DNA from 2 places in the Peribacillus sp. V2I11 genome. Region 1 is predicted to be linked to the other one. Evidence: riboswitches for the same ligand, from Rfam matches in the RefSeq annotation. Region 1 holds a riboswitch; the other holds the start of a gene.

Region 1 (5,547 bases):
TCGAAACATTGAGTGTTCATGGCGGTCTGCAAGCTGATGAAACAGGTGCCCGCGCAGTTCCTATCTACCAAAGCAATGCATACTTGTTCAAAGACACCGACCATGCAGCGAATTTATTTGGCCTAAAGGAGAATGGCTATATATATACACGACTCCATAATCCAACGGTCAGCGTTTTTGAGGAAAGAATGGCCTTATTGGAAGGCGGTATCGGCGGATTGGCAACATCAAGCGGAATGGCTGCCATCTCACTTTCAATCCTGAATATTGCGGCTGCAGGGGATGAGATTGTTTCAGCCTCTACATTATATGGCGGTACGTATAACCTTTTTGAAAATACTCTTCCTAAATATGGAATCAAAGTGAAGTTCGTTTCTCCCGATGACCCTGAAAATTTCAAAAGGGCGATTACGCCAAGAACTAAGGCCATTTTTGCTGAAACGATCGGAAATCCAAGTTTGAGGGTGCTCGATATGGAAGCGGTAGCGGAAATCGCCCATGATGCAGGCATACCTTTAATCATTGATAATACCTTCGCGACACCATATCTATGCAGACCAATTGACTTTGGAGCGGATATTGTGATCCATTCCGCTACAAAATGGCTTCTGGGAAATGGAACGACGCTAGGCGGTGTCATCGTGGATGGAGGGAAGTTCGATTGGAACTCGCCAAACTACCCTGGCTTCACGGAGCCCGACCCAAGTTACGACGGTCTGGTATACGCCGAGGCAGTTGGACCTGCAGCATTCATAACGAAAGCCCGAGTCCAGTTACTCCGTGATTTAGGTCCTGCGTTAAGTGCCCAAAGTGCTTTCCAGTTTACGCTTGGACTTGAAACGCTGCATGTAAGGATGAAAGAGCATCTATCAAACACCAAGTCTGTCATTAAATATTTAAAAAACCATCCTGCGGTGACTTGGGTTTCACATCCTGGTGATGAGGATCATCCCGATAAAGCCCTTGCGGATAAATATTTGCCAAAGGGAGCTGGATCTGTCGTTACATTTGGGATACAAGGTAATCGCGAAGCTGGGGCAAAACTTATCAATTCGGTGGAATTATGGTCCCATGTAGCGAATGTTGGGGATGCGAAGAGCTTGATCATCCACCCAGCCAGTACGACCCATCAACAATTGAATGAGGCGGGTCTTGCGAAAGCGGGTGTGCGTGCTGATCAAGTCCGTTTATCCATTGGGATTGAAAATGTAGAGGATTTAATAGAAGATTTGGAACAGGCAATTGAAAAAGCGACGAATATCGTCTCCTTGACTTCCAAAACGGTTTAAGCAAAGTTCCTGTTCATTCTTGTACTAGAAATAATATACATTGCGCTCCTTTTTTATCTATGATAAAATTTCACCATACTAAAGAACTTAATGATGTACAAATATTCTATATATTAGCTCTTATCAAGAGAGGTGGAGGGATGTGCCCGATGAAACCCGGCAACCGACAAGGAGAAATTCCTTGGAAAGGTGCCAATTCACACAAAGTTTAATCACTTTGGAAGATGAGAGGAAGGCCTGTTTCTTCACCTGCCTTTCTGCTCATGCAGAAAGGTTTTTTCTTTTTTTTGGGGAAAAATGATATGAGAAACAGACTAATAATGTAGAGAAATCAACTAAGTTCATAGGTTTTATTGGATAAAAAAAGAGGTGAGGATTAATGATTACATTGACGAAAGTCAGTAAGCTGTTCCGTACAGGAAAAGGAAACAGTGAGACGATCAAGGCTGTAAATAATGTGAATGTTGAAATAAATAAAGGCGAGATTTTCGGTATCATCGGTTACAGTGGGGCGGGGAAGAGTACTTTGATCAGAATGCTCAATGGATTGGAAACACCCACAGAGGGATCCGTTGTGGTGGCTGAAAAGGAAATTTCAAAAATTAAAGGGGCTCAGCTCCGTAAGGCCCGTCAAGAAATAAGCATGATTTTCCAACATTTCAATCTATTATGGTCAAGGACCGTTCAGGAGAATATTTCTTTCCCTTTGGAAATTTCAGGAATTTCTAAAACTGAACGAACCAAGCGTGTGAACGAATTGATCAAGTTAGTCGGACTGGAAGGCAGGGAAAAGGCCTATCCTTCACAATTAAGCGGAGGGCAAAAGCAAAGGGTGGGGATAGCCAGGGCTCTGGCAAATGATCCTAAAGTGCTGCTTTGTGATGAAGCGACTTCTGCATTGGATCCACAGACTACCGACTCAATACTCGAATTGCTTGTTGACATCAATCAGCGCCTGGGATTGACGATCGTTTTGATAACACATGAAATGCATGTAATACGTAAAATCTGTCATCGCGTCGCCGTGATGGAAAGCGGGCAAGTTGTTGAACAGGGTCCTGTCCTGGATGTTTTCAAGAATCCTAAAGAACAAATGACGAAGCGTTTCGTGCAACAAGTAACGGAACCAGAAGAAACGAAAGAAACGATGGACCATTTGCTCGAACGCTATCCTGCAGGCAAAGTGATTCAATTGACCTTTGTAGGTGATCATGCAGAAAGCCCGTTGATCACCAAGCTTGTACGTAACTTCGAGTTGGATGTCAATATCGTTCAAGGTAAGATATCCCAAACAAGAAGCGGTTCATATGGAACATTGTTTATCCATCTTGATGGCACAGAGGATGAAATGCTCCGCGCAATCGAATTCATTAAAGCACAGCAGGTAGGCGTGGAGGTGATTACTCATGCTTGAAGAATTATTGCCGAATGTTGATTGGGAAGACATTATTGAAGCAACGAAAGAAACGCTTTACATGACAAGCGTCTCTGTAGTGGCAACCTTTTTTATAGGCATAATATTAGGATTGATCCTGTTCCTGACAGGGAAGGGGAATATGTGGGGAAACCGGGCAGTCAACGGGGTCATGAGTGCTGTCGTTAATATATTCCGTTCCATTCCATTTCTTATTTTGATCGTGCTGCTCATTCCTTTCACTAAAGCGCTTGTCGGTTCCATGATTGGAGAGAACGCTGCACTGCCGGCACTTATTATCGGTGCGGCCCCATTTTATGCGCGTATGGTCGAAATCGGCCTTCGTGAAATCGATAAAGGTGTAATTGAAGCCGCTAAATCGATGGGGGCAAAAACGAGCACGATCATTTGGAAGGTCCTTCTTCCAGAGTCGATGCCTGCCCTTATTTCCGGGATCACGGTAACATCGATCGCATTGGTTGGATATACCGCAATGGCTGGGGTCATCGGCGCTGGCGGGCTTGGTAATCTAGCCTATTTGGAAGGCTATCAAAGAAGTCAAAATGACGTTACGCTTGTAGCGACTGTCGTTATTCTAATTATCGTCTTTATAATTCAAATTATTGGAGATGTGATTACATCTAAATTGGACAAAAGATAAAGGGAGATGACTAGGATGAAAAAGTTTTTAGGATTTGCATTAATTTTAGTGTTATCTATCGCTTTGGCTGCTTGTGGAAGTGAAAAGGATAAAAGCGGCAGTGATACGGAGAAAGAATCGAAGAAATTAGTTGTAGGGGCATCCAATGTTCCGCATGCTGAAATCCTCGAGGAAGCTAAGCCGCTTCTTAAAGAAAAAGGAATCGAATTGGAAATCGAAACATTCCAGGACTATGTTTTACCGAATAAGGCGTTGAATGATAAGGAATTGGATGCTAACTATTTTCAGCACATTCCTTACTTAGAGGCGCAAATTAAAGAAAATGGATATGATTTCGTCAATGCTGGCGGAATCCATATCGAGCCAATAGCACTATACTCACAAAAATATAAAAGCATCGATAAACTTCCTGATGGGGCAACAATCATTTTGAGCAGCTCTGTCGCTGATCATGGACGCGCTTTATCCCTTTTAGAAAAGAATGGCCTGATCACTTTGAAAGAAGGCATCGATAAAACGACGGCTACAACTAAAGACATCGTTGAAAATAAGAAAAACCTTAAATTCGATGCTGAATATGAAGCGGCACTGCTTCCTAAAATTTATGAGAGCGGCGAAGGCGATGCTGTCTTGATCAACTCCAACTATGCAATTGACGCAGGTTTGAATCCGATTGAAGATTCGATTGCAATTGAAGATTCGGAATCACCATATGTGAATGTCATTGCAGTAAACAAAGGTGACGAAAATAAAGAAGCAATAAAAGCGCTTGTAGAAGTATTGCATTCTAAAGAAATTCAAGATTTCATCCTTAAAGAATACGATGGTGCAGTTGTACCGGCGGATAAATGATTCAAGAATGGCGACCTGATTTAATTCAGGTCGTTTTTTCATGTTTAATCATGAAAGTGAAGGGTATAGAGATGATGAAGGTAATAAAATGATACACAAATTTGAAAGGATGGTTCACTATCAATACTCTAGATTTAAATGTAACAAGCGAAATGGAAAAGGCGATGCAGTCTTCACATGGGATTGGCTACAGTGAGTACAGTAGAAACTTAGACCTCCGTATCGAGGTTGAGAAAGAACGGGATAGGGAACATGTAAAGTGCAACAAAATGGTCCAGGACCTACAACGCAAAATTCACGGCTAAGCATATAAAAGAATTCTTTAAAAGATCGGTCTGTAGAGGTAAAATGGTAAATGGTCCATAAAATAAGGGGTTTCCTTATTGGATGAACTTACATAATGCCTGACAGTCCGATCTTTTTCTTTTTAAAGCGGAACATTCATACCTTGCAATTGAATTCATCGCACATATATTAATAAGGACGAAGATTTGCCGAATAATAAGATAATTTTAACAAAAGCTAAAATAAGTATGTATATGCAGTAAACAGGCTATATCTGTTAGTATTGTAAGAATAGGACAGGTTTTTAACATGGAAGAAGTGGAAACCTCTATCTATTTAGTTGATTCCAAATTGGATTTGTTATAAAATTGGAATGAGAATAAAGTGAGAATGCTTTTACGTAAATTATAGTTAAGAAAGTAATCTTTACTTTCTGGTAATAAAATTGGAATTAGTTCACGGAGGTATTATTATGTCAGCTTCTACATTAACGGTTAAAGATCTTCACGTATCAATTGAAGGTAAAGAGATTTTAAAAGGGGTAAACCTTGAAGTCAAAGGTGGAGAAATCCATGCGATCATGGGACCAAATGGAACTGGTAAATCCACTTTATCATCAGCGATCATGGGTCACCCTAAATATGAAGTAACTAGCGGAAGCATCACATTCGATGGTGAAGATGTATTGGAAATGGAAGTAGACGAGCGCGCTCGTGTAGGTCTATTCCTAGCTATGCAATATCCAAGTGAAATCAGCGGTGTTACAAATGCTGACTTCTTACGTTCTTCCATTAACGCACGCCGTGAAGAAGGCGATGAAATTTCATTGATGAAATTCATCCGTCAAATGGACCAAAAAATGGAATTCCTTGAAATGGATGAAGATATGGCGCAACGCTATTTGAATGAAGGTTTCTCAGGCGGAGAGAAAAAACGCAACGAGATTCTTCAATTAATGATGATCCAACCTAAAATTGCAATCCTGGATGAGATTGATTCAGGTCTAGATATCGATGCACTTAAAGTCGTTTCAAAAGGAATCAACG
Region 2 (5,547 bases), 1.9 Mb from region 1:
TTCCTACATCCTTCGCTCCTTCCGCCTGGAGAAAGCTTATCGGTTTTTTTCCGTTGAATCCTATCGCCCCATAGGCGAAATCGTGGACCACGCAAATTGAATGCTCTTTTGCAAAGGAGACGGTTTCATCAAAGAAACTTTCAGTTGCAGAAGCACCTGTAGGATTATTGGGATAGTTCAAGAACATCATTTTGGCTTTATCAAGAACCTCTTTATGTATGTCTTTGTATTTCGGAAGAAAATCATTTTCTTCTGTCAAGGGCATCAGTTCGGTCTTTGCCTGGGCTAAAACAACACCGGAAAGATAATCCGGATAGCCTGGATCTGGAACAAGGATCGTATCACCTGGATTCAATAAACACTGCGGCAGTTCGACAAGACCTGCCTTTCCCCCGAAGAGAATCGCCACTTCACTATTCGGATCCAGCTTGACACCGTATTCACGTTCATAAAAGACGGCAGCAGCATCTTTTAAATATTGATGTCCCCGGAATGGTGAATATTTATGATTAATCGTTTTTTCAGCGGCAGACTGCAAACTTTTCACGATATGTTCTGGCGTCGGCTGATCAGGGTTTCCCTGGCCTAAATTAATGACATCATGTCCTTGCGCCGTGATCGCATTGACTTTTGCGACTAGTGAAGCAAAAAACTGCTTGGGCAGGGCCTGAAGCTGTCTGGATTTTTCAAATTGCACCATTTATACACCTTCTCTGAAATTTCTTGAAATTCTAGTCACAAATGATATATGTTTATCATAGTCTTGTAAAGCATTTTTTACATGTGGGGGTTTTAAAAGATGAAGTGGAAAATAGCTTGTATTCAAATGGATATAGCCTTCGGGCAACCAGATATCAATTTTCAGGTTGCAGAACAATGGATGGAAAAAGCAGCACGGTCAGACCCGATATCGTCATTTTACCAGAGCTTTGGACGACCGGATACGACTTGACCAGGTTAAATGAGATTGCTGATCAAGAGGCAGAAAAAACGATTGAATTTTTTTAAACACAGGCAAAGAAACACCAGATTCACATAATAGGCGGTTCCATTGCGAAAAAGACAAGCAAAGGGATCTATAATACCATGATCATCATCGATAAACATGGAAATCTCATTAAAGAATATGATAAGCTTCACTTATTTCAGTTAATGGATGAACATCTTTTCCTGCAGCCAGGAGAAAAAGATGGTTTATTTACTCTTGATGAAAAAATATGTGCTGGATTCGTTTGTTATGACATCCGTTTCCCCGAATGGCAGCGAGCACATACCGTTCAAGGCGCGGAAGTTCTATTCGTTACGGCTGAATGGCCAAAGCCGAGACTGGATCACTGGAGGGCCTTATTGATTAGCCGTGCCATCGAGAACCAAGCCTATGTTGTAGCCGTTAATCGTTCAGGTTCGGATGTCAATAATATATTTGCGGGTCATTCCTTGATTATTGATCCATGGGGGAATATCATTAGTGAAGCCGGAGAAGGAAACGAACTCCTGACAGGCACTTTGGACTTCAATAAAGTTACGGAAGCCCGTAATAAAATACCTGTATTCGAAGATCGCCGCCCTGATTTTTATTAATTTACCCATTGACAAACTATTTAAAATGTTGATATTATTTTCCCGAAGATTAAAATTTCAGAAAACATTTACTCTTATCAAGAGCAGGCTGAGGGATAAAGGCCCTATGAAGCCCAGCAACCGACTGTAATACCATTGTGAAATGGGGCGGATTCACCGCCGGATTATAAAATCCACAGAGCACGGTGCTAATTCCACCAGAATTCATTTTCTGGAAGATAAGAGGTCCGAAGCCAAAACTTCTGCCTCTTTCTATATGAAAGAGGCTTTTTTATTCTTATTTTGAATCTGGAGGGGAAAAGAATGACTCAAAACCGTTCAAATTTTAAGAGATTGACAAACGAAACAGCTATAACCCTTGCAAAAAAACTTGGGTTGGTCAATGCGGATGCAAGTTTAACATGTAAAGAAATCGGCGATGGAAACTTAAATTATGTTTTTCATATTACAGACACAGTCACAAATAAAGGGATAATCATCAAACAAGCGGTCCCTTATGCCAAGGTACTTGGTGAAAGCTGGCCGCTGACATTGAAAAGGGCGGCCATTGAAGCGAATGCGCTGATTCATTTCAGAAGTTATTGCCCCGAATTCGTACCGCAAGTCTATTATTCGGATGAACAGCTTGCCATCACAGTCATGGAGGATTTATCTCACTTGAAAATCGTTAGAACAGGATTGATCGATGGCGATTCATATCCATTTCTTTCACAGCATATTGGTGAGTATGTTGCGAAGACGGCATTTTATACATCCGATTATCATTTAGAACCATCTGCGAAAAAGGAAGTGGCCCGACATTTCACGAATCCGGAACTCTGCAAAATCACTGAGGTCTTTATTTTCACGGATCCATTTTTTGAGGAACTCCCGGGAGATTTCGAGGTGGAATTGACCGATGCCGCCAAAAATATATGGAATGATCAAGAAGTGATACTTGAGGTCGCTAAGCTGAAACAAAGCTTTGAAACAGAGCAGGAAGCCTTGCTTCATGGAGATTTACATACTGGAAGTATATTTGCAAGTGAAACTGAAACAAAGGTTATTGATCCGGAATTCGCTTTTTATGGGCCAGTTGGTTTTGACCTTGGTCAATACACCGCCAACCTTCTCTTCCAGGCAATTATACGAAATGGCGCAGGAAAGGAAGAGATTTTCTCACACCTTCATGAATTTTGGAATGCCTTTGAAGAAACCTATACCGAATTATGGGAAGGCCAAAATAAAAGCCCATTCCGCCATGTTAAGGGTTATCTGCCTTATTTACTGACAAAATTCAAAAAAGATGCATTCGGTTTTGCCGGCTGTGAACTGATTCGGAGAACCATCGGCCTTTCCCATGTTGCCGATTTAAACATCATTGAAGATAAAGAAACAAGGATCGCTGCCAAAACGGAAACATTGGAAATTGGTGCATTTTTAATTAAAAAACGGGAAGAATTGGATGTTCCAGCTGTCATTGAAGCGTTGAAGCAACGTACACTGCCATCTTATTCAACCATTTAAAAGGAGACCTGCACATGACTACACTAGCACCCTTACCATATTCGGTACAATGGGATGATACCCATATTACATTATTAAATCAACAAGCCCTTCCTTCCCTAACTGAATTTATAGAACTTCATTCTGTTGATGATGTATATGACAGCATTTTGTCTTTAAAAGTTCGCGGTGCCCCAGCTATTGGACTGACGGCAGCATTTGGTGTTGCACTTGGTGCCAAACAGGAAACAACCGCTGAATTAGGGGAATTCAAGAAAAATGTAACGGGGCATATCGAAAAACTCGCCTCTTCTCGGCCAACTGCAGTCAACCTTTTTTGGGCTTTAAGGAGGATGGAGAACACCTTGCAAGCTGCGCAAAGCATTTCAACTGCCAAGGAAGCACTTGTATCGGAGGCTAAAGCAATCTTTGCTGAAGATGAAGAAATGTGCAGGAAAATAGGGGAACATGGTTTATCCTTATTCACTAGAGGAGATTCCATTCTAACGCATTGCAACGCTGGGGGAATTGCCACAGCTCGGTATGGCACAGCCTTGGCTCCCTTCCACCTGGCTAAGGAAAGGGACTTTCCGCTAAAAGTGTACGCCTGTGAAACCAGGCCTGTCCTGCAAGGGGCGCGTTTGACTGCTTGGGAATTGATGCAAGCCGGGGTTGATGTCACCTTAATTTCTGATAATATGGCTGCCCATACGATTCACCAGAAACGAATAAATGGAATTATCGTCGGGGCCGACAGGATTGCGGCTAATGGTGATACAGCCAATAAAATCGGGACATTGGGATTGGCCATATTAGCCAAGCACTTTGGTATCCCTTTTTATGTGGCCGCACCATCAAGCACATTCGACCTATCTATCGAATCCGGCACATCCATCCCGATCGAAGAACGGAATGAAGCGGAAATCACCTTCATTCAAGGTGTAAGGGTCGCTCCGGAAAACGTGAAGACTTTCAATCCAGCCTTTGACGTTACACCGAATCATCTAATTACAAGCATCATTACCGAAAATGGCATCATAACACCGGATTTCATCAAAAACATTCCGCATTTTGTTAATTGATCCAGGCTCCTTTATTGGAGATAAAAAACGAGAAGGATTTCGTATCCCTCTCGTTTTTTAAAAATGATCGATTATGATTATTCTTGCGAGGTATATACTACAATAATTTAAGTGAATTCGAACATATTCACTTAATATAAGGATGTTTTCGATAACAAATGAGAATTGGAAATTCTTATTATTTTGAAAAGAACTCCTGAAGTGCCTTCTTATTTTTAGTGTAGTCCATTTCCAAAACAGCTCCGGACTGGGGATATATTTCATCTTTAAAGCTTCCCCCCACTGGAACCCTTAAGGTTTCGACGGTGTCCGGTGTATGGAAGACTATTTTTGGACCCATTTCCATTATTGTTTTCAGTCCAATATCTGTATCCAAGTACGAGAGTCCTTGTTCGATGATACTAGGAAGGGCTGCCATCCCTTCGAAGGATGAGATTTGATTTATAAACGCTGTTTTTAATTGAACCATTACTTCTTGTTGACGCTCTACCCTTCCAAAATCACTTTCATCGTCATGTCTAAAACGGACATATTTCAATAGTTCCTCACCATGTAAAACATTTTTACCTACGCTTGCCTGAATGCTCATATCATCAATGATTTCCTGATCCACATTCAGCTCTACACCATCAGGTGCAAGTAAATCGACCATCTTCACAAAACCCTGGAAGTCAATTACCGCTACATGATCGACCTTGACATCGAAATTTTCCTGTATCGTTTTCTTGAGCAGTTCCCGTCCACCATAATAATAAGCTGCATTTATTTTGTTGTATACTGATTTATTCCCGGGGATTTTCACATAACTATCACGCATAATGGAAGCGAGCTTCAGTTTCTCCTGCTCAGGAAAGTATTTTGCAAGGATAATCGCATCTGATCGAGATTTTTGCTCTCCCCTTGTATCAACACCAATTAACAGAAATGTTTTTACGTTTTCCTGGTTCTCTTCTTTGGTTAGTTTTTTTTCCGTACCTGCATTTCCATTTTGTTTGGGTAAAGGGGCATAGGTGCAGCCTGCCAGAATCAAGATCAATAGATATATGAACAATACCTTTTCTTTCATTAGTTCACCTCATTGGAAAATTACCCCTATTCTCTGCCTAATATTGGAATACTATGCATTAAACGACAAAAAAGCCTGCAACGATAATCGTTGGGCAGGCTTTTCGACCAAAATCATTTATTTGATTTCTTTCTTTAATACTTCTACCGCTTTTTTCACTTGTGTGTCGTTCTTAAGGATTTTCTCACGGATGACCTGCATCAATTTCACGGTAGTATCACCTTTAATGGTGCCAGTTTCTTTAATTTTTTGTTCCCTTTGGAATGCTATGACCGCATTCGTGGTTGCTTGATCAAAGAATCCATCTATCTTACCTGGATCATGGCCTGCTTC

The links. Region 1 has a riboswitch for S-adenosylmethionine ahead of QFZ73_RS13335 (methionine ABC transporter ATP-binding protein). Riboswitches for the same ligand answer to the same signal wherever they lie in the genome.
Region 2: another riboswitch for S-adenosylmethionine. It lies ahead of mtnK (S-methyl-5-thioribose kinase); the one in region 1 lies ahead of QFZ73_RS13335 (methionine ABC transporter ATP-binding protein).

The regions. Positions count from the first base shown of each region.
Region 1 covers NZ_JAUSYW010000001.1:2,771,201-2,776,747, forward strand. The annotation lists gene QFZ73_RS13330 (O-acetylhomoserine aminocarboxypropyltransferase/cysteine synthase family protein) at 1-1,289, shown strand, start outside; SAM riboswitch class I at 1,407-1,520, shown strand; gene QFZ73_RS13335 (methionine ABC transporter ATP-binding protein) at 1,669-2,703, shown strand; gene QFZ73_RS13340 (methionine ABC transporter permease) at 2,696-3,364, shown strand; gene QFZ73_RS13345 (MetQ/NlpA family ABC transporter substrate-binding protein) at 3,380-4,216, shown strand; gene QFZ73_RS29150 (YuzK family famiily protein) at 4,381-4,521, shown strand; gene sufC (Fe-S cluster assembly ATPase SufC) at 4,974-5,547, shown strand, end outside.
Region 2 covers NZ_JAUSYW010000001.1:4,636,709-4,642,255, reverse strand. The annotation lists gene QFZ73_RS22715 (pyridoxal phosphate-dependent aminotransferase) at 1-700, opposite strand, end outside; partial or broken gene QFZ73_RS22710 (carbon-nitrogen family hydrolase) at 800-1,581, shown strand; SAM riboswitch class I at 1,653-1,806, shown strand; gene mtnK (S-methyl-5-thioribose kinase) at 1,885-3,087, shown strand; gene mtnA (S-methyl-5-thioribose-1-phosphate isomerase) at 3,102-4,148, shown strand; gene QFZ73_RS22695 (LCP family protein) at 4,327-5,214, opposite strand; gene QFZ73_RS22690 (lmo1851 family serine protease) at 5,332-5,547, opposite strand, start outside.